Regions from separate parts of the Rhizobium sp. NZLR8 genome, predicted to be linked through region 1. Evidence: predicted binding sites of a transcription regulator. Region 1 holds the regulator's gene; each other region holds the start of a gene.

The links. The regulator LexA, encoded in region 1, represses DNA repair genes until DNA is damaged. The targets are predictions, from matches to a motif close to TGTTCNNNNTGTGTTCNG.
Region 2: a site for LexA is predicted at 1,786-1,803, ahead of HJB89_RS23310 (putative DNA modification/repair radical SAM protein). Genes of this name have one in related genera too.
Region 3: a site for LexA is predicted at 3,030-3,047, ahead of HJB89_RS20005 (ATP-dependent helicase). Genes of this name have one in related genera too.
Region 4: a site for LexA is predicted at 2,843-2,860, ahead of HJB89_RS29780 (PA0069 family radical SAM protein). Genes of this name have one in related genera too.

What each region holds. Positions count from the first base shown of each region.
Region 1 covers NZ_JABDVY010000007.1:214,136-218,891, reverse strand. The annotation lists gene eno (phosphopyruvate hydratase) at 1-191, opposite strand, end outside; gene kdsA (3-deoxy-8-phosphooctulonate synthase) at 333-1,178, opposite strand; gene HJB89_RS17910 (VOC family protein) at 1,175-2,071, opposite strand; gene lexA (transcriptional repressor LexA) at 2,269-2,988, shown strand; gene HJB89_RS17900 (ComEC/Rec2 family competence protein) at 2,969-4,756, opposite strand, start outside.
Region 2 covers NZ_JABDVY010000011.1:246,696-251,451, reverse strand. The annotation lists partial or broken gene HJB89_RS23315 (UdgX family uracil-DNA binding protein) at 1-548, opposite strand, end outside; gene HJB89_RS23310 (putative DNA modification/repair radical SAM protein) at 548-1,780, opposite strand; gene greA (transcription elongation factor GreA) at 2,035-2,511, shown strand; gene HJB89_RS23300 (glycosyltransferase family 4 protein) at 2,539-3,597, shown strand; gene HJB89_RS23295 (dicarboxylate/amino acid:cation symporter) at 3,660-4,756, opposite strand, start outside.
Region 3 covers NZ_JABDVY010000009.1:78,880-83,635, forward strand. The annotation lists gene HJB89_RS20000 (enoyl-CoA hydratase/isomerase family protein) at 1-910, shown strand, start outside; gene HJB89_RS20005 (ATP-dependent helicase) at 923-2,983, opposite strand; gene HJB89_RS20010 (hypothetical protein) at 3,087-3,353, opposite strand; gene HJB89_RS20015 (BON domain-containing protein) at 3,531-3,791, shown strand; gene HJB89_RS20020 (hypothetical protein) at 3,964-4,227, shown strand; gene HJB89_RS20025 (DUF982 domain-containing protein) at 4,481-4,723, opposite strand.
Region 4 covers NZ_JABDVY010000020.1:17,059-21,814, forward strand. The annotation lists gene HJB89_RS29755 (tetratricopeptide repeat protein) at 1-232, shown strand, start outside; gene HJB89_RS29760 (4-(cytidine 5'-diphospho)-2-C-methyl-D-erythritol kinase) at 243-1,139, shown strand; gene moaB (molybdenum cofactor biosynthesis protein B) at 1,139-1,690, shown strand; gene HJB89_RS29770 (hypothetical protein) at 1,773-2,087, opposite strand; gene HJB89_RS29775 (glycosyltransferase family A protein) at 2,271-2,789, opposite strand; gene HJB89_RS29780 (PA0069 family radical SAM protein) at 2,929-4,086, shown strand; gene HJB89_RS29785 (ribonuclease HII) at 4,413-4,756, shown strand, end outside.

The DNA.
Region 1 (4,756 bases):
TGCACACCCTTGCCGAGGTAGCGCTTGCCGCCGTCGCGCAGCTCGACCGCCTCATGCGCGCCGGTCGAAGCGCCCGAGGGAACGGCCGCGCGGCCCATGCTGCCGTCTTCGAGATAGACATCAACTTCGACGGTGGGGTTGCCACGGCTATCGAGAATCTCGCGGGCGATGATATCGGTGATTGCAGTCATGGGTTCTTCCTGCTCGGTGGGTGATCAATCGTTCGAAGCCTGTCATAATCGAAGGCGTGCAAATTACAATGGCGCATTGCGACACCCTCGACCTGCATGTCTGAACGTCGCTATAGCACGAACATGTCAGGCTTTTGACTGTCAGCCCTTGGCGACAGCATCGAAGGCGAGCAGCTTTTCCAAAAGCCGCGGCATGTCTTTGAGATAGACCATGTTCGGGCCGTCGGACGGTGCGTTGTCGGGGTCCTGATGGGTTTCGACGAACACGCCGGCGATACCGGTCGCCACCGCTGCGCGCGCCAGCGTTTCCACAAATTCCCGCTGACCACCGGAGGAATCGCCCTGCCCGCCCGGCTGCGCCACGGAATGCGTTGCATCGAAAACAACCGGCGCGCCCATCGACGCCATGATCGGCAGCGAGCGCATGTCGGAGACCAAAGTGTTATAACCGAAGGAGGCGCCGCGTTCGCACAGCAGCACGTTCGGATTGCCGCTGGCATTGAGCTTCTTCAGGACGTTTTTCATATCCCAGGGAGCGAGGAACTGGCCCTTCTTGACATTGACGGCGCGGCCGGTCTCGGCGGCGGCGATCAGAAGGTCGGTCTGGCGGCAGAGGAAAGCCGGGATCTGCAGGACATCGACCACTTTTGCCACCGCGGCGCATTGCTCGGCGGTGTGGACGTCGGTCAGGACGGGAAAACCGAACTCCTTCTTCAGGTCGGCGAAGATCTGCATGCCCTTTTCAAGCCCGATGCCGCGTTCGGCAGAGAGCGAGGTGCGGTTTGCCTTGTCGAAGGAGCTCTTGTAGACGAGACCGATGCCGAGTTTGGCGCAAAGCTCCTTCAGTGTGCCGGCAACCATGAAGGCGTGGTCGCGGCTCTCCATCTGGCAAGGGCCGGCAATCAGCGACAGGCGGCCGGTATTGGAAAATGTGACCTGGCCTGCGCCCTCGCCGATCCTGACTTCGGAATTCGTATCAGTGCTCATCGTGTTTCCTCGAAGGCGAAGAGCGTGCCCTGCCCGGGCGCGGGCTTCACCAGAATGCGATTGTTCTTGCGCGTGTAGGTCACTCCGTTAGCAGCCAAATGCGCTTCTGTCACGGCAAGATCGGTGACGGCAAAGAGGATAGCCCGGCCGCGCAGGCCGCGGTCGGCGGATGCGACGGCGATCTCGAAATAGGCCTCCAGCCCTTCCGGCGTCATCAGGCTGATTTTCGCATTCGGCGCCGCGATATTAACGCCGAAACCGGTTTTCTCGACGGCCGATTGCGCCGTTGCAAGGCTGACGAAGGCGGCGAATGCAGAGGGGTCCGGCGCGCAAAGCGCGATCTCGGCAATGCCGGTGACGCCATTGGCATGCGTCTCTAGCGCACCGCGATCGGCCGGCAGAGGATTGATGCGCTCAACACAGAAGAGGAAGAAATCCGGCGCGCGCAACTCAGCGGCAAAGGCCAGCTTGAAGCCGGCCATGGTCTCGGAACCGTCCGGCATTTTCATCGGCCGGCTGAACTGCAGCATGTCGCCGGCGCTCGATCCGCTGCCGACGAAGCTCCGATGAGCGCGGCCGGCATCCCCGGTGCCGAACGCCACCGCCGAAAGCCCCTCCTCGCCACAGCGGAAGCGGAAGGCCCGATTGCGGGCGGTGAAGACATTGCCTTGCCGCGCCGATGCCTCGCTCTCCTCGCGGCTGGCGATACCGAGCGGCTCCAGATAGGTCTTGTCGGCAAAGAAGACGCAGGCATTCTCCGTTCCGAAGGGATGGCGGGCATCGGCGGCAACGGTGAAGCCAAGCTTGCCGAGCCTTTCGCGCGCCAGGTCGATATTGACAACGGGCAGCACGACATGATCCAGCGGGTGCGGTTTGGCCGAGTGCTCGTTCATGATATCCCTCCCTGAAACGCCAAGAGGGTGCGACAGCGCCACCTTCAATGCAAGACATGTGCGCCAATCCGGCGAATGAAAATAAAAAACTCAACGAGTTGGCGGCAAGTTTTACGGAAATTTAGCTACTTGCGGAACACATATGGAACATATAGTGTTCTGTTCTGGATTTGTTTCAATCAAGGGGTCACACGTCGATGCTCACGCGCAAACAACAGGAGCTCCTGCTTTTCATTCATGAGCGCATGAAGGAATCCGGCATTCCGCCCTCTTTCGACGAAATGAAGGATGCCCTGGATCTGGCCTCGAAATCCGGCATTCATCGTTTGATCACAGCGCTTGAAGAGCGTGGCTTCATTCGCCGCCTACCGAACCGCGCCCGGGCGCTCGAGGTCATCAAGCTTCCGGAGGCCTACAGCCCGAGCATCCAGCCCCGGCGCGGCTTTTCGCCAAGCGTCATCGAGGGCAGCCTCGGCAAGCCGCAGCCGGTCGCCGCCCCCGCTCCTGCAAAACCGGTCGCCGATAACGGCAACTCCGTCTCCGTGCCGGTCATGGGCCGGATCGCTGCCGGCGTTCCGATCTCGGCGATCCAGAATAACACCCACGACATCGTCGTTCCCGCAGACATGCTCGGCTCCGGCGAACATTATGCGCTGGAGGTCAAGGGCGATTCGATGATCGACGCCGGCATCTTCGACGGCGACACGGTAATCATCCGCAACGGCAGCACCGCAAGTCCCGGCGACATTGTCGTTGCCCTGGTCGATGACGAAGAAGCGACGCTCAAACGTTTCCGCCGCAAGGGCGCCTCGATCGCGCTGGAGGCTGCCAATCCGGCTTATGAGACCCGGATTTTCGGGCCGGACCGCGTCAAGGTGCAGGGCAAGCTCGTCGGCCTCATTCGCCGCTATCACTGACATTGGAGAGGCCGGATTCGGCAAAACTGTTGCTGCGCCAGTCATAGGCGCGATGGCGCTTCCATGGGCGCGACAGGGTTTCGAATGCGGTCACGACCTCCAGGCCGGCATCGGCGAAGCGCAGCTCGACGGAGCCAGTCCTGCGCAGCGTCTCACCGGTAAAGAGCGTCGCTCCTGATCGGCAGCTGTTGAACCGCAGGCGGACCGACGTCACGACGATATCCGCCGCGTCGCAAGCCGGACCGAGATAGGCAGCGTTGTCGATGACGGCAACCACATGACCATTGCCGAGCCTTGATGTGCACCAGGCCTTTTTGACGCAGGAAAAGCGGTTTGCTTCACCACCGGCGACAGCCGCCCGCATCGCCGCCCTCGCTTCATTCTGCTGATCGCGGGAAAGCCTGACGCGGCGGTCGTCTCCCTCCGGCGGGACAGCGGGACCATCCAGCATTTTCGGCGGGAAATGCGTCGGCAGGACAAGTGCTCTCTGCCACTGATCGAAGATGAAATCCGGCGGGTTTTCGCGGTTGGAAGCGATTGCCGCAGCCGCGACCACTGCGACGAGACTGCCATCCTCCGAAATCACCAGATCCGGCGCCCGGGGAAGCGGCAGAAGCAGCACGCCGAGCGTAGAGACGGCGATAATCGATGTGCCGATATGGCGCAGCCGGGTGCGCAGCAGCGTCAGCAGCAGAAAGCCGGCCACGGCGACAGCGAAATACCAAGCCGGCAAGCGGCCGATGCCGATATCACCGCCCCAACCGGACACCGTTTTGGCGACCGCAATCACCAGGTCGAGGCCGAGGCCGACCACCTTCCAGAGCGGAACGTCCAGACCGAACGGCATGAGCAACATCGCCAGCAGCCCGGCCGGCATGACGATGAAGGAGATGATCGGCATCGTCGCGAGATTTGCCGGCAGCCCGTAAGCGGTCAGGCGATGAAAATGTTCGATCGAAAACAGCGCCGTGGAAAAACCGCCGATCAGCGAGGTCAGGAAGACGCCGCCGAAGAAGCCGGCGACGGCAACGACCGGTCGGAAGACCGGCAGTTTCAGCAAGGCGTTTTCGCGGACGCGCCGGTCCTTCCACAGTTGATAACCCGATACGAGTGCCAATGTCGCGGCAAAGGACATCTGGAAGCTCGGGCCCAAGACTTCGGACGGCGAAATGGCGATGATGACGAGCGCCGAGAGAACGACATTGCGCAGGCTGATCGACGGCCGGTCGAAGAAGACGGCGACCAGCATGATCGCCATCATGATGAAGGCACGTTCGGCCGAGACCCCGAAGCCGGAAATCAGGTAGTAGGCGGTGACGGCGCTGAGCGCGCCGGCGGCGGCGATCTTCTTTGTCGGATAGGCCTGAGCGACGCCCGGAAAAAGGCTGAGCAGCATCCGGAAGCCGACGAAGAAGATGCCGGCCGACAGCGCCATGTTGAGGCCGGAGATCGCGACAATATGAGCAAGGCCGGACTGGCGCAGCGCCTCCGTCGTCGCATTCGAGATGGCGCGTCGCTCGTCGGTCACCAAAGCAGCGGCAAAAGCGCCGGTGTCGCCGGGCAGGATCGATCGTATGCGGTCGCCAATGCTACTGCGCAGGCGGTAAAGCCATTCCAGCAGAGCTGCCGATGTCGATCTGGCAGCCTGCGGACCCGCCTCCAGATCCTTCTCTGGCGCACCGTAGAAGAAGCCGTTGGCGCCGATGCCATCGAAATAGGCACCGAAGGAGAAGTCGTTGAGCTCGGGAAGTGCGGGGCCTGCCGGCGG
Region 2 (4,756 bases), on a different contig from region 1:
TCCCAGGCGGCCGACCCCTTGGGCGTGACGATCAGCCAATCCATGTCAGTGAAACGGCGCTGGAAGAAGGGCGCCGTGCGCCGGACGATATGGTGGTCCGGCTCAAACCAGGCGAGGAATTTTCGACGATCTGCCGTTGCGGCACCAACCTCCTTGAAGCGGACGAAAGCGGTCATCTTGTGCGCGTCACGCCGAACGTTTTTCGCCATCAGCCGGGCCCGCACGACGTCCTCGTCGGAGGCCACTTCCAGCAATTGCCGGTCCAGTTGCAGTCGCCAGAGCAGTCGGTAAAGCAACGAGAACCGTGCCGGATCGGAATTGCAGAGAACCGTTTCCGCCAGCTCGATGAAGGCTGGCGGCACCGTCATCGGCTTGCGTGTTATCGCAGGCGTCGGCGGCATGGCGTCGCGTTGAAATGCAAGATCCGGCTCCGCGGCTTTTTCGCGCCAATCGATTTCATCAGGCAATATGCCGGCGGCGGCAAAAGCGCGCGCGGCATCGCGCCATTCGGCAAGCTCGCCCCGTCCTGCAAGCACGACCCGGCGCATCACAGCAACGACAATTGTTCGGGTTTCGGCTCGAACATGGCGCGAAGGTCCGGCCGGTCGATCAGCCGGCGCGGCGACCAGCCTTCCGCCGAGATGAAAGATCGGACCTTCTTGATCGACACGCCGAGCCGCGAGAGATCGTCGAGCCGCAGGCGACGAAACCGGCGTGCCGAAACGATCGCTTTGACGGTCTTGGTCCCCAGACCCGGCACACGCAGCAACCGCTCGCGCTCGGCCCTGTTGATATCAACAGGAAAATCGGCGCGGTTGGCGAGCGCCCAGGCAAGTTTGGGGTCGAGGTTCAGATCGAGCATGCCGCCTGCCTGGTTGGCGGTGACCTCATCGATGCCGAAACCATAGAATCGATAGAGCCAGTCGGCCTGATAGAGCCGGTGTTCGCGCATCAGCGGCGGTTTGATCAGCGGCAGGTTTTTGGACGAATCCGGGATCGGGCTGAAGGCGGAATAATAGACACGCTTCAGGCCGTAGCTGCTGTAAAGCCTGCCGCTGGTCGCCAGGATCGTCGCATCGTTCGCTCCGTCGGCGCCAACGATCATCTGCGTGCTCTGGCCGGCCGGCACGAAACGCTGACGCTTCTTTGTCTGCAGCGTCGGTTCGCCGGCGGCTTCGATCTTCAGCCTGAGATCGCCCATTGATCGGCGGATATTGGCGGGTTTCTTTTCCGGCGCAAAGCGGCTGATGCCGTTATCCGTCGGCAACTCGATATTGAGCGACAGCCGGTCGGCATAGAGTCCCGCCTCCTCGATAAGACGCGGCGATGCTTCGGGGATTGATTTCAAATGGATATAGCCGCTAAAATTATGCGTCACACGCAGTTCGCGGACGATGCGGACCATCTCTTCCATCGTGTAGTCGGACGAACGAATAATGCCCGAGGAAAGAAACAGGCCTTCGATATAGTTGCGGCGGTAGAATTCCAGCGTCAGCCAGATGACCTCCTCGGGCGTGAAGCGCGCCCGTTCGACATTGCTCGACGAACGATTGACGCAATAGGCGCAGTCGTAGACGCAGAAATTGGTCAGCAATATTTTGAGAAGCGAAATGCATCGCCCATCCGGGGCATAGGCATGGCAGATGCCGGACCCCTCGGTCGAGCCGAGCCCGCCGCTTGCCGCCGAATCGCGTTTCACCGTGCCGCTGGACGCGCAGGAAGCATCATATTTCGCTGCGTCGGAAAGGATGGCCAAGCGTTCTGTTAGCGACTTCTTCATTAGAATGTTCACTATATGTTCCTTAGAGCAAAGTCAACCGCGGTGGTCCGATCTTTTGCCGGTTTTTGCGACGGACGACCCGCTGTCGCGGCGGCTCGCATTTCGTATATCCGAATTTTCTGGAAATCGGCCTTGGCGATCTGCTATAAGCACTTAACTAGGATTGTGGCACGGTTCCGAAGCTCCCCTTCGGGACCTGTTTTCTTTTGTGTTTGCGCCTAACTGCGTGGATACAAGGAGTGAAGGACAGAAAAATGGTTGAAAAGGTACCAATGACACCGGGTGGCTTCGTCAAGCTGCAGGAAGAACTGCGCTGGCGTCAGCAGGAGGAGCGCCCTCGAATCATCGAGGCGATCGCCGAAGCCCGTGCCCATGGCGACCTTTCCGAAAACGCCGAATATCACGCCGCCAAGGAAGCCCAGAGCCACAATGAAGGCCGCATCAGCGAACTGGAAGACCTGACGGCGCGCGCCGAGGTCATCGACCTGACGAAGATGTCGGGCGACAAGATCAAGTTCGGCGCCAAGGTGAAGCTCGTCGACGAGGACACCGAGGAAGAAAAGACCTACCAGATCGTCGGTGACCAGGAAGCCGACGTCAAGGCCGGCCGCATCTCCATCTCCTCCCCGATCGCCCGTGCGCTGATCGGCAAGGAGGTCGGCGATTCCATCGAGGTCAATGCGCCCGGCGGCGCCAAGGCCTACGAAATCCTCCAGGTTTCCTGGGGCTGATTGGCCGCCAGATACGAGACCCCTCCCGTGCCGGACATTCGTGACGTCGAGATCATCGCGCCCAATTTCAAGCGCCGGCTCTCCGGCGTCACCTCGACCATCGTCCAGCTCATCCCCTGCCAGATCCGGCTCGGCATCAGGATCGCAACTCTCGGTCCCGGCCTGCCGGAGGGCCTGCCGAAACTGAGATGGTCACAGCTCCTCGGCCTCTGGCGCCAGCCGGCGCGCCGGCGCCAGCGCGTCTGGCACGCCCGCCGCAACAACGAGATGGCCGTCGGCATAATGCTTCGCCATCTCCTGCGCATGCAGCTGAAGCTGCTTTTCACCTCGGCCGCCCAACGCCGCCATACCGCCTATACGAAATGGCTGATCCGCCGCATGGACGCTGTTATCGCGACCAGCGACCGTTCCGGCTCGTTCCTCGAGGTGCCGCACACGGTCATCCAGCACGGCGTCGACCTTGCCCTGTTCCATCCGCCGGAAACGACAGACGACGGCATCGCCGCTGCCGGTCTGCCCGGCCGCCATCTCGTCGGCTGCTTCGGCCGCGTGCGCCATCAGAAGGGCACCGATCTTTTCGTGCAGGCGATGATCGAACTTTTGCCGCAGCATCCCGAGTGGACGGCGGTCGTCTCCGGCCGGGTAACGGCGGAGCACACGGCATTCGCAGACAGGCTCAAGGCCGATGTCGCCGCCGCCGGGCTTAGCGACCGTATCCTCTTCCTCGGCGAAGTGCCTGATATCAAGGTCTGGTATCGCCGCCTGACGCTTTACGTCGCCCCCTCCAGAAACGAGGGCTTCGGCCTGACGCCACTCGAAGCCATGGCCTCGCGCACTGCCGTCGTGGCATCGGACGCGGGCGCCTATTCCGAACTCGTCGTCACGGGCGAGACAGGGGCGGTGATCGCCGCCGGCGATGGCAAGGCGCTGAGTCGGGCCATCGCCCCCTATATCGCAGATCCCGGTCTGGCGATCGCGCATGGCGAGAATGCACTGCGTCATGTCAGGGCGCACTTCGCGCTGGAGAAGGAAGCGAGTGCGATCGGCGCCGTTTACGACCGGCTTCTTGGCGACAATAACCGCTGATGCAGAAAGAGAAACGGCCCGTCGAATAACGGGCCGCTCCGTAGATGCGATGAAGTGACTGGTTATTCGGCGGGCTGGAGACCTGCGGCCGAAATATCCTCACCGGTCTGGCCGCCCAACGCTCTGGCAAGCTGCGCGGTATCCAACTCGTTTTCCCAACGCGCCACGACGATCGTCGCCACGGCATTGCCGACGAGGTTGGTCAGCGCCCGGCATTCCGACATGAAGCGGTCGATGCCGAGGATGAGCGCCATGCCGGCGACCGGCACGGAGGGCACGACGGAAAGTGTGGCGGCAAGCGTGATGAAGCCGGCGCCGGTGATACCAGCCGCACCCTTCGAGCTCAGCATCGCGACCAGCAACAGCAGGATCTGGTCACCCCAGGAGAGATTGATGCCGGTTGCCTGGGCAATGAACAGGGCCGCCAGCGTCATATAGATGTTGGTGCCATCGAGATTGAAGGAATAGCCGGTCGGGATCACGAGACCGACGACCGAGCGCTTACAGCCGGCCTTTTCCATCTTGTTCATCAGCCCCGGAAGTGCGGCCTCCGAAGACGAGGTGCCGAGAACCAGCAGCAGCTCTTCCTTGATATAGCGCAGCAGCGCCAAGATCGAGAAGCCGTTATAGCGGGCGACGGCGCCGAGAACGACGAGGACGAAGAGCAGCGAGGTGAGGTAGAAGGTGCCGATCAGCATGGCGAGGTTGGCGATCGATCCGATGCCATACTTGCCGATGGTGAAGGCCATGGCGCCGAAAGCGCCGATCGGGGCGGCCTTCATGAGGATGGCGACGAGCTTGAAGACCGGAGCCGTCAGGGCATTGAGGAAATTGACGACCTGCTCGCCCTTTTCGCCGACCATAGCCAGCGCGATGCCGAACAGCACCGAGAAGAACAGCACCTGCAGAATGTCGCCATCGGCAAAAGCGCCGACGATCGTCGTCGGAATGATGTTGGTCAGAAAGCCGACGATGCTCTGCTCGTGCGCCTTCGAGGCAAAGGTGGCGACGGCGGCGGGATCCAGCGAAGCCGGATCGATGTTCATGCCGGCGCCGGGCTGGACGACATTGGCGACGATCATGCCGATGACCAGCGCCAACGTCGAGAAGGTTAGGAAGTACAACATCGCCTTGCCGGCAACGCGGCCGACCTTCTTAA
Region 3 (4,756 bases), on a different contig from region 1:
CGTGGCGAGCGTCGTCATGAGCGGGGAGGGTGAACGCGGCCTCTGCGCCGGCGGTGATATCCGCGCCCTGCATGAAAGCGCCCGCGCCGGCGATGGTCTCGCGGGCGCCTTCTGGCGCGAGGAATTCCGCCTCAACCATCAGATCGCCGCCTACCCCAAACCCTATGTGGCGCTGATGGACGGCATCACCATGGGCGGCGGCGTCGGCCTGTCGTCGCACGGCCGCCACCGCATCGTCACAGAGCGCACGCGGCTTGCCATGCCCGAAACCGGCATTGGCTATGTCCCGGATGTCGGCGCCACCTGGCTGCTGCCGCGCGCCCCCGGCGAAGCCGGAACATGGCTCGGCCTGACCGGGCTCGATATCGGTGCTGCCGACGCAATCCACGCCAGCCTTGCCGACCTTCAGATTGCGTCGTCGCGGCTCGGCGCGGTGATCGATGCGCTGTCTGTCCTGCCGCGCGCCGGCTCCCCCAGCGATGTCGATGCGGTGCTGCAGGCGCTTTCGGAGCCTGCAGGTGAAAGCCGGCTCAGGCAGAACGCATCGGTGATTGATCGCGTCTTCTGTTTCGACAGCGTCGAGGAGATCCTGGCAGCACTTGCCGGGGAGGAGGGCGACTTCGCCGCCGAGACCCGCCGGGTGCTGATGACCCGCTCGCCGACCAGCCTGAAACTCGCCTTGGCGCTGCTGAGAGCCGGCCGCCGCAGCGCTTCACTTGCCGAATGCCTCGGCCGTGAACTCGGCGCCTGCCTGCAGATGCTGGATAATCCCGATTTCTTCGAAGGCATCCGCGCCGCCGTCATCGACAAGGACCGCAATCCGAAATGGTCGCCGGCAAGTATCGAGGCTGTCGGGGCTGCAACGGTCGAGCGCTTCCTGAAACCGGCCGAGCCGCCGCTTTCGCTTTGATGGATTATCTGGTTATCGCCACATGCCGCGCATGCGGGCGCCGACATCGATGCGAACCTGCCGCGCCTGCGCTTGCGCGGCAGCTCCGGACTTTGCCTGCGGCCAGCTGCAGGCCTCGAAGAACTGCAGCAGAGTTGCCGGAATGAAGCGGCTGCGGGAGGCGTAGACGTGCCGGTCGCCCTGCGAATTCTGCCCATAGGTAAAGAAGCGTTGCGGCACGACGAGGTCGAGACCATCCCGGGCGCGGGTCATTGCCACATAGAGCAGCCGGCGCTCCTCCTCGATTTCCGCAGTGGCGCCGACGGCGAGATCGCTCGGAATGCAGCCGTCGACGACATTCAGCATGAAGACTTTCGTCCATTCCTGGCCTTTGGCGGAATGGATGGTCGACAGGATGAGATAGTCCTCGTCGAGCAGCGGCACGCCTGCCTGGTCGCTGGTCGCATCCGGCGGATCGAGAGTGAGCTCGGTGAGAAAACGCTCGCGCGAGGCATAACCGCCGGCGATCTGCTCGAGTTGCAGCAGATCGGCCTGCCGGGTCGCTGCGTCCTCGTGCAGCCGTTCCAGATGCGGCGCGTACCATTGCCGCGCCAGGCCGATTTCCGCCGGCCATCCGGCCTTGCCGGATTTCAGCTCCTGCAGCGTCGACACGAAGGACGTCCAGTCCTCGCCGGAGCGCGGCGGCGCCGGCATGGCGGCAAGCGCCGATATCGGGCTCGCATCCTCGGCCATCAGGTCGAGCGCCTTCTGCGCCGTCGACGGCCCGACGCCCGGCAGGATCTGCATCAGCCGAAAGCCCGCCACCCGGTCGCGCGGGTTCTGCGCGAAACGAAGGGCGGCCAGCATGTCCTTGACATGGGCGCTGTCGAGAAACTTCAGCCCGCCGAACTTGACGAAGGGAATGTTGCGCCGGGTCAACTCGACCTCCAGCGGCCCGCTGTGATGCGAGGCGCGGAACAGCACGGCCTGCTGTTTCAGCGTCAGGCCTTCCTCGCGGTTGTCGAGCACCATGTCGGCGACATAACGCGCCTGGTCGGCCTCGTCGCGCACCGAAACCAGACGCGGCCGCTCGGATGATTGCCGCTCGGTCCACAGGTTCTTGGTGAAGCGCTCCGAGGCGAGATCGATGACGGCGTTGGCCGCCGCCAGAATCGGCTGCGTCGAGCGGTAATTGCGGTCGAGGGTGACGATATTGGCGGCCGGGCTGAAGGCGGCGGGAAAATCGAGGATGTTGCGCACCGTCGCGGCGCGGAAGGAATAGATCGACTGGGCATCGTCGCCGACGACGGTCAGCCCCTGGCCGCCGGGCTTCAGCGCCAGCAGGATCGACGCCTGCAGCCGGTTGGTGTCCTGATATTCGTCGACGAGCACATGGTCGAAGCGGCTGCCGATATCCTCGGCGATCACGCTCTCGCCGACCATTTGCGCCCAGTAGAGCAGCAGATCGTCGTAGTCGAGCACGTTCTGGCTCTGCTTCGCCTCGACATAACAGGCGAAAAGCTCACGGAGCTGTTTCTCCCAGGCCGCGCACCAGGGAAAGGCGTCGCGCAGCACCTGATCGAGCGCGGTTTCCGAATTCACCGCCCGGGAATAGATGGCAAGGCAGGTGCCCTTGGTCGGAAACCGGCTTTCGGTTTTTGAGAAACCGAGATCGTGCCGGATCAGGTTTATCAGATCGGCGCTGTCTTCGCGGTCATGGATGGTGAAGTCGGCATCGAGGCCGATCTGTTGGGCATAATCGCGCAACAGCCGCGCGCCGATGCCGTGGAAGGTGCCGGACCAGGACAGCGCATCGGCCATGACCCCGGCATTCGAGCCCAGCACGTCGCGGCAGATGCGCTCGACACGCCGCATCATCTCGGCGGCGGCCCGGCGGGAGAAAGTCATCAGCAGGATGCGGCGCGGATCGGCGCCCTTGACGATGAGATGGGCGACCCGATGCGCCAGCGTATTCGTCTTGCCGGAGCCGGCGCCGGCAATGACCAGCAGCGGCCCGGCAATATGACTGCCGTCGATGAGCGTGCCGTGCTCGACGGCCATGCGCTGCTGGGGATTGAGCTTTTCGAGATACATCCAGCCGTCCGGTCGGGCTCTCGCAGAATCACTGCGGAAAATTAGATGTTCCTTGAATGTTCGCGATTTCAGCCGCTGTCAAGCCTGCCGCTCCAACGCAACGTCAATCGGGGAAATCCGGTCCGATCACGCGCCGCACCAGCTTCAGGCTGCGGTCCGGCTGAAGAATATAGGTTTCCTCCACGCGCTGGCCGGTCCCATTGTAGAACTGGTTATAGACGGCGCTGCCGACCGGCGACTTGGTGAGCTTCGTTCGCGGCTGCCCGCCATAGGTGATGCTGCCGGGAATGGGGTCGAGCGCCGGCGTATCGGCCGACGAGCAGCCGGCAAGCAATACCCCGGCAAATAAGGCGGACAGAAGCGCTTTCATCGTCATCATCCCTCTTTCGACTGCAGCCAGATATGGAAGCCGCGGCGCCTTTCGCCAAGGGGTGCCCATGCCACCGCGCAGGTATCGCTGTCGAGCAGGCTCTTCTTTTCCCGGGGACGCAACGAATGCGTCGCTGCGGCGTTAACAGTCATCAACCAACATTAGGAAACGTTCACGGTGCTCGGCTTTCCAGCATTCACGGGGCATGGCGAGCCCGGCCGGCAGGGCCACAGCGATGCCGCGACGCGCGCCTCGGTGGAGAGCGCCCTTCATGCGGCCGCCGATATCGAAGCCGGCGAAATCACCGTCAGCCTATCGGGCTCCTATGTCATCCTGGAGGGCTTCGTGCGCCGGCGGGGCGATGTCGAGCGGGCGATCGAGATCGCCGAGGGCGTCGTCGGCCGAGGCTATGTGCGTGCTCGCTTGCTGCGACGCTAATGCATGTCGCCTAAAAGTGTGCAGCGGTTTTAGGACAACGACCTGCATCAAATAAAAGTCCGGTGAAGGAGATGCTCCGCCGATCTGCGCGCTCATCTCTTTGCGATGCATGAAGGGAACCAAAATGCTCTCTCGCGTGTTGAAAGGCCGGACCTAACCGCTGGAGACTCTCATGCAGTTGCTTCCTCGCCTGTGGGCAACGACCTTGATAGTGGGTTGTGGTGTCTTTGCCGGCTCCGCCCATGCCTCGCTGGAAACCGGCACGAATTACTCCGCTTTGCCGAAGGACCAGATCGCCCTCAACGAATATACCGGGGCCGTCGCCTGCACACCGGTAGAGCCTCACTATCTGCCCTCCTTCATCCGCGCGGCAGATGGTACCATCATCGGTGTCGGTTATGTCGAGATCGCGAATGAGAGCGGCGCGGATTGCTGAAAAAAGGCGGTCCTGCTCGGACGAGGCTCGCCTGCGTTTCCGCAGAGAGTACGAGCCTCTAACCATCATCATGATGGCTGGGCATCTTCCGTGAAGACACCTGTACCAGGCGCAACGCCTGTTGCATCAAATCCCGGAAAGCATTTGTTGCAGGGTTAAACCAAAATTAAAGCCCAAAATTAAAGCATTATCCCGTTCCGGCACGCTTGCGCGCCCAGAAGGCGAAAATCGCCCGAAATTCCTTGCCGAAGTGCTAATGCAACTTCAGCTTCGCCTCTTCGGCGGCCGCCAGAAACTCGGCTCTTGCTTCTTCCACGCTCTTGCGCCCGTCGAGCGCTGCCCGGCAGGTGCTGCGGGCCTTGATATAACGAAGCCCGCGCATACTCGGCCAGAGATCCGCCAGGCACTTCAGCGCATCGAACGGACCATTGACCGTTCGCGCATCCGCACCTTCGAAACCAACCTTGACCGGGCTGTTCCATCTTTCAGTTGCCATTGACGCTCCTCCACGATTGTCGACAGAAACGAA
Region 4 (4,756 bases), on a different contig from region 1:
GACGATCAACGACCATCTCGGCGATGCCTATTGGCGCGTCGGCCGCAAGCTCGAAGCCGTTTATCAGTGGAACCGGGCGCTCGCCTCCGAACCCGAAGCCGCCGAGATCCCGAAGATCAAGGAAAAGGTCGCCAACGGCCTGCCTGCCGCCAGCGACGATGCCAAAGCGGCCGACAAGAAGCAGCCGGATCCGGCACCGGTCACCCCGCCGCCGGTCGACAAGAAATCCTGACGGGCGAGACATGCCTGACGAGGGCATATCAGGCGCTTTCAGTGTCACCGAAGAGGCTCGCGCGAAGATCAACCTCGCTTTGCATGTGACGGGTCAGCGGGCAGATGGTTATCATCTGCTCGATATGCTGGTCACTTTCGCAGATTGCGGCGATCGGCTGAGCTTCTTGCGCGCGCCGGCCGACGCGTTCTCCCTGTCGGGCCGTTTCGGCGAGACGCTTGCCGGCGACGGCGAAGCCAATCTGGTGCTGCGGGCGCGTGATTTGTTGCGCGCGGCGGTCGGCCCCCTCGCCTTCCCCGTTCACATCCACTTGGAAAAGAACCTGCCGATCGCCTCCGGCATCGGCGGCGGCTCAGCCGATGCGGCCGCGACGCTACGCGGGCTGATGCGGCTCTGGGAGACGACCTTGCCCGTGGAGACGCTCGCGCCCTTGGCGCTGCAGCTCGGCGCCGACGTGCCGATGTGCCTTGAGAGCCGGCCGCTGATTGCCCACGGCATCGGTGAACAGATCGAAGCCGTGCCGGATCTGCCCGCGTTTGCCATGGTGCTCGCCAACCCGCTGAAGGGTGTCTCGACGCCCAAGGTTTTCCGCCGACTGGCGACAAAGAACAATCCGGCTCTGAACCTCGCTCCGGGTCTTCGTGGGGCTACCGGCTGGCTCGCGGCGATTGGCGCTGCCCGTAACGACCTGGAGCCGCCTGCGCGCGATCTCGTGCCTGAGATTGCGGCAATCTCGGCGATGCTGCAGGCGCGCGGCGCGCTTTTGGCTCGCATGTCCGGTTCCGGCGCCACCTGTTTCGGGATCTTTGCCAGCATGACGGCCGCGCAAGATGCGGCGGCAGCTCTTCACGCCGAGCGGCCCGACTGGTATTTTCAGGTAACGGAAACGGTTTCAGGAGGCATGTGATGGCTGGTCTGGAAGAAAAGCGGCCCTTCATCGCCGTCGGCATCGCGATTCTCACAGTTTCGGATACGCGCACTCCGGAGACGGACAAGTCAGGCGACACGCTGGCGGAGCGAATTACCGAGGCGGGCCACAGGCTGGTCGACCGAGCGATCGTGCCTGACGATCGGGAGAAAATTGCAGCCCGGGTGAAGGCCTGGACCGAACGGGACGAGATCGACGTCGTCATCACCACCGGCGGCACCGGCTTCACCGGCCGCGATGTGACGCCTGAGGCGCTGGAACCTTTGTTCGAAAAGCGCATGGACGGCTTTTCCGCCATCTTCCACCGCATCTCCTATGAGAAGATCGGCACGGCGACGATCCAGTCGCGCGCTACGGCAGGCGTTGCAAACGCCACCTTCATCTTCGCGCTGCCGGGCTCGCCCGGCGCCTGCCGGGATGCCTGGGACGGCATTTTGAAAGGGCAGCTCGACTACCGCAGCGCGCCGTGCAATTTCGTCGAAATCATGCCGCGTCTGGACGAGCATTTGAAACGCGGCGCGGCGAAATAATGCATGTCGCCCGGGAGTGTGCCGCGGTTCCGGGATACCGACATTCATAAAACAACTAAAGCGGGCCGCGCTTTTGAATTCGCTATATGGCAAGGCCCGGCAAAGCGGGCATCGTTTCCCAGCTATCACCCGACAGCAGGATGCAGCTGATGCCATGAACATCCGTGACGACGAGCGTCCAGGTTCCGCTTTCGGCGGCATAGACCTCGAGAACGGCGTTCTGGTTGACCAGGCCGACTGCCGTCAGCTTTTCAGCGAAGTTCCTGTCAAGGAAATTGACGACGTCGGATCGGCCTGCGCAACTGAGCATCGTCTGCGATGCTGCCGAATGCGGATGCGCGATCATCAATGTCGGCAATATGACGGCCAGCAGGCCGTAGACCATACCGTGTGCCATGACGCACCTCCTTTCGCCGGGACCCCGGCAGAAGAGGAGATTTTCGCTGACCTGTTCTGCCGTCCACCGGCATTCCATGGCCATCCGTTGCGAAGCGAGGCGCTTCGGCGGCGCCATCGACGAATTATAGCGCAAAATTCCATTGGGCGCCATCTTTGCGCGATGACGGGAGGAGCGCGAATATTACCGCGCGGCTCTGGCGACCCAGGAGGGAATCAGTTCGCTCGCGAGATTGCGTGGCTTCTGACCCTTGGCGAACTCAGCAAGGCGCATGCCGCTATGGGCAGCGGCGAGCGCCTGTTTCTTCGGCATCAGCAAACCAAGCTCCAGCGGCGGCACGGCGCGGCCGAGGCGGCGGAGGAACGGGCGCCGGTAGCCGCGCGAGGCGGTGAAACGCGCCGGCAGCTTGTTCAGCGCGACATATTCGGCGATCTCGTCGATCCAGCCGGCCTGGGGTCTGGCGCCCGGCTCGACGAAAAGCAGCCATTCGCCGCGGGCCGAGCGGACGATGTCCTTGATATCCCACTGCGAATGAAAACGGCAGCCGGCGGCGTCGGCGACCCGCGAGGTGCCGTCGCGCGAGCCGTGATCAAGCACGACCACATCGCTGACGAGCCCCTCCACCGCGCCTGCCACCAATACCGATAGGGTCTGCGCCAGCTCAGATTCCTGATCCTGACATTCGAGAACAACCGTCAACATTGCCTATTCATAATGCGCCGCACAAAATTTTGCCAGCGGCGTTTTCCGCATTTTGTTCTTGCATTGTTCTTGTTTTGCGGATAGGAATTTAATCATCAAAACGGGCGGGAGCGATGGCTTTCCGTCACGGGAGAATCCGATGAGAGAGCAGTCCCTGGCAGGGCAGGCCGCATTCGCGCCTGCCAACACAGCAGATATTGCCGATGCGATGATGGTGTCTTCCGGCCTGCGGATCGAGGTCGATCGGCGGCGCGGGCGTGGGGCGGGACTGAACCCGACCGGGCGGTTCGAGGCGCTGCAGCGGGAAACCATCGATGACGGCTGGCAGACGCTGGAAGAGCTTCCGCCGTTCAAGACCGACGTGCAGATCGAGAAACCCCGCACGGCCATCACCCGCAACGAATCGCCGGATATTCCCTTCGACCGTTCGATTAATCCCTATCGTGGCTGCGAACATGGCTGCATCTATTGTTTCGCCCGGCCGACACATGCCTATATGGGGCTCTCGGCGGGGCTCGATTTCGAGACGAAGCTCTTTGCCAAGCCGGATGCGGCAAAACTGCTGGAGCGGGAACTCGCCAAGCCGGGTTATAAGGTGCGGGCGATCGCGATCGGCACCAATACCGACCCCTATCAGCCGATCGAGAAGGAGTGGCGCGTCATGCGCGGCATTCTTGAGGTCTTGAACAAGGCGAACCATCCGGTATCGATCGTCACCAAGTCGGCGATGATCCTGAGGGATCTCGATATTCTGCAGGATATGGCGGCGAAGAACCTGGTGCGCGTCGGCATCTCCGTGACCACGCTCGACCGCAAGCTTGCCCGGACGATGGAGCCTCGCGCCGCCACGCCGCCGCGCCGGCTGGAGACCATTCACACGCTGTCGGAAGCAGGCATCCAGACGGCTGTGATGGCCGCCCCGCTGATCCCGGCGCTGAACGATCACGAGCTGGAACGCATCCTCGAATCGGCCAAGGCTGCCGGCGCAGCCGAGGCGAGTTATGTCATCCTGAGGCTGCCGCTCGAGGTCAGCCCGCTGTTTCGCGACTGGCTGCTGCAGCACTACCCCGATCGTTACCGGCATGTGATGTCGCTGGTGCGCTCGATGCGCGGCGGCAAGGATTATGATGCCGAATTCGGCAAACGTATGAAGGGCGCCGGTCCCTATGCCTGGCAGATCGCCCGGCGCTTTGAAATGGCGGCAAGACGTTTCGGCCTGACGCGACGCGGCATGCCATTGCGCGACGACCTGTTCGTGCCGCCTGATGGTAGCGGCGTGCAACTGTCACTGCTGTAACCGTTTGTTTTACGCAATTCTGGGCAACAGCGCTTCGCGCTTTGCCCCGGGGAAAACCGCAAGGCACTTTTCCTGGAATTGACCTGACTTTTTACGCAATTCTTGGCAAAGGCGCTTCGCGCCTTGCCTGGGAAAACCGCAAGGCACTTTTCCTGCAATTGCTTGAAGCTTGCGCATCGGCCCATCGAGAAACCGCCCTGTTTTCGAGCTCCGAGCGCAATTCCAGCGGATGGGCCTGACCGCCCCCATCCGCCGGACCCGGTCCCCGACCGCCGCCCTGATCGGGGACTTGCGGGCAATCGGGTTGGCGTGCGAGGTTCAGCCGCATGAAACCTCGCACGCCACCCGATTCTCCGCTGCTTTTCCAAGCGGTTCCGCTGGTGCCGGATTTCCGGCTGGAGCTCAAAGCCCGCAAGGCCGGCCACTGGCCGGTCGCCGGCGCCGACGAGGCCGGCCGGGGGCCGCTGGCCGGGCCGGTCGTCGCCGCTGCCGTCATCCTCGATCCGAAGCGCATCCCTGAGGGTCTGAACGATTCCAAGCAGCTTTCGGCGCAACGGCGCGAGGAGTTGTTCGTGCAGATCCTGGCGACCGCCACCGTCTCCATCGCCTCCTCCAGCTCGACCCGCATCGACGAGACCGATATCCGCAAGGCGAGCCTCGACGCCATGCG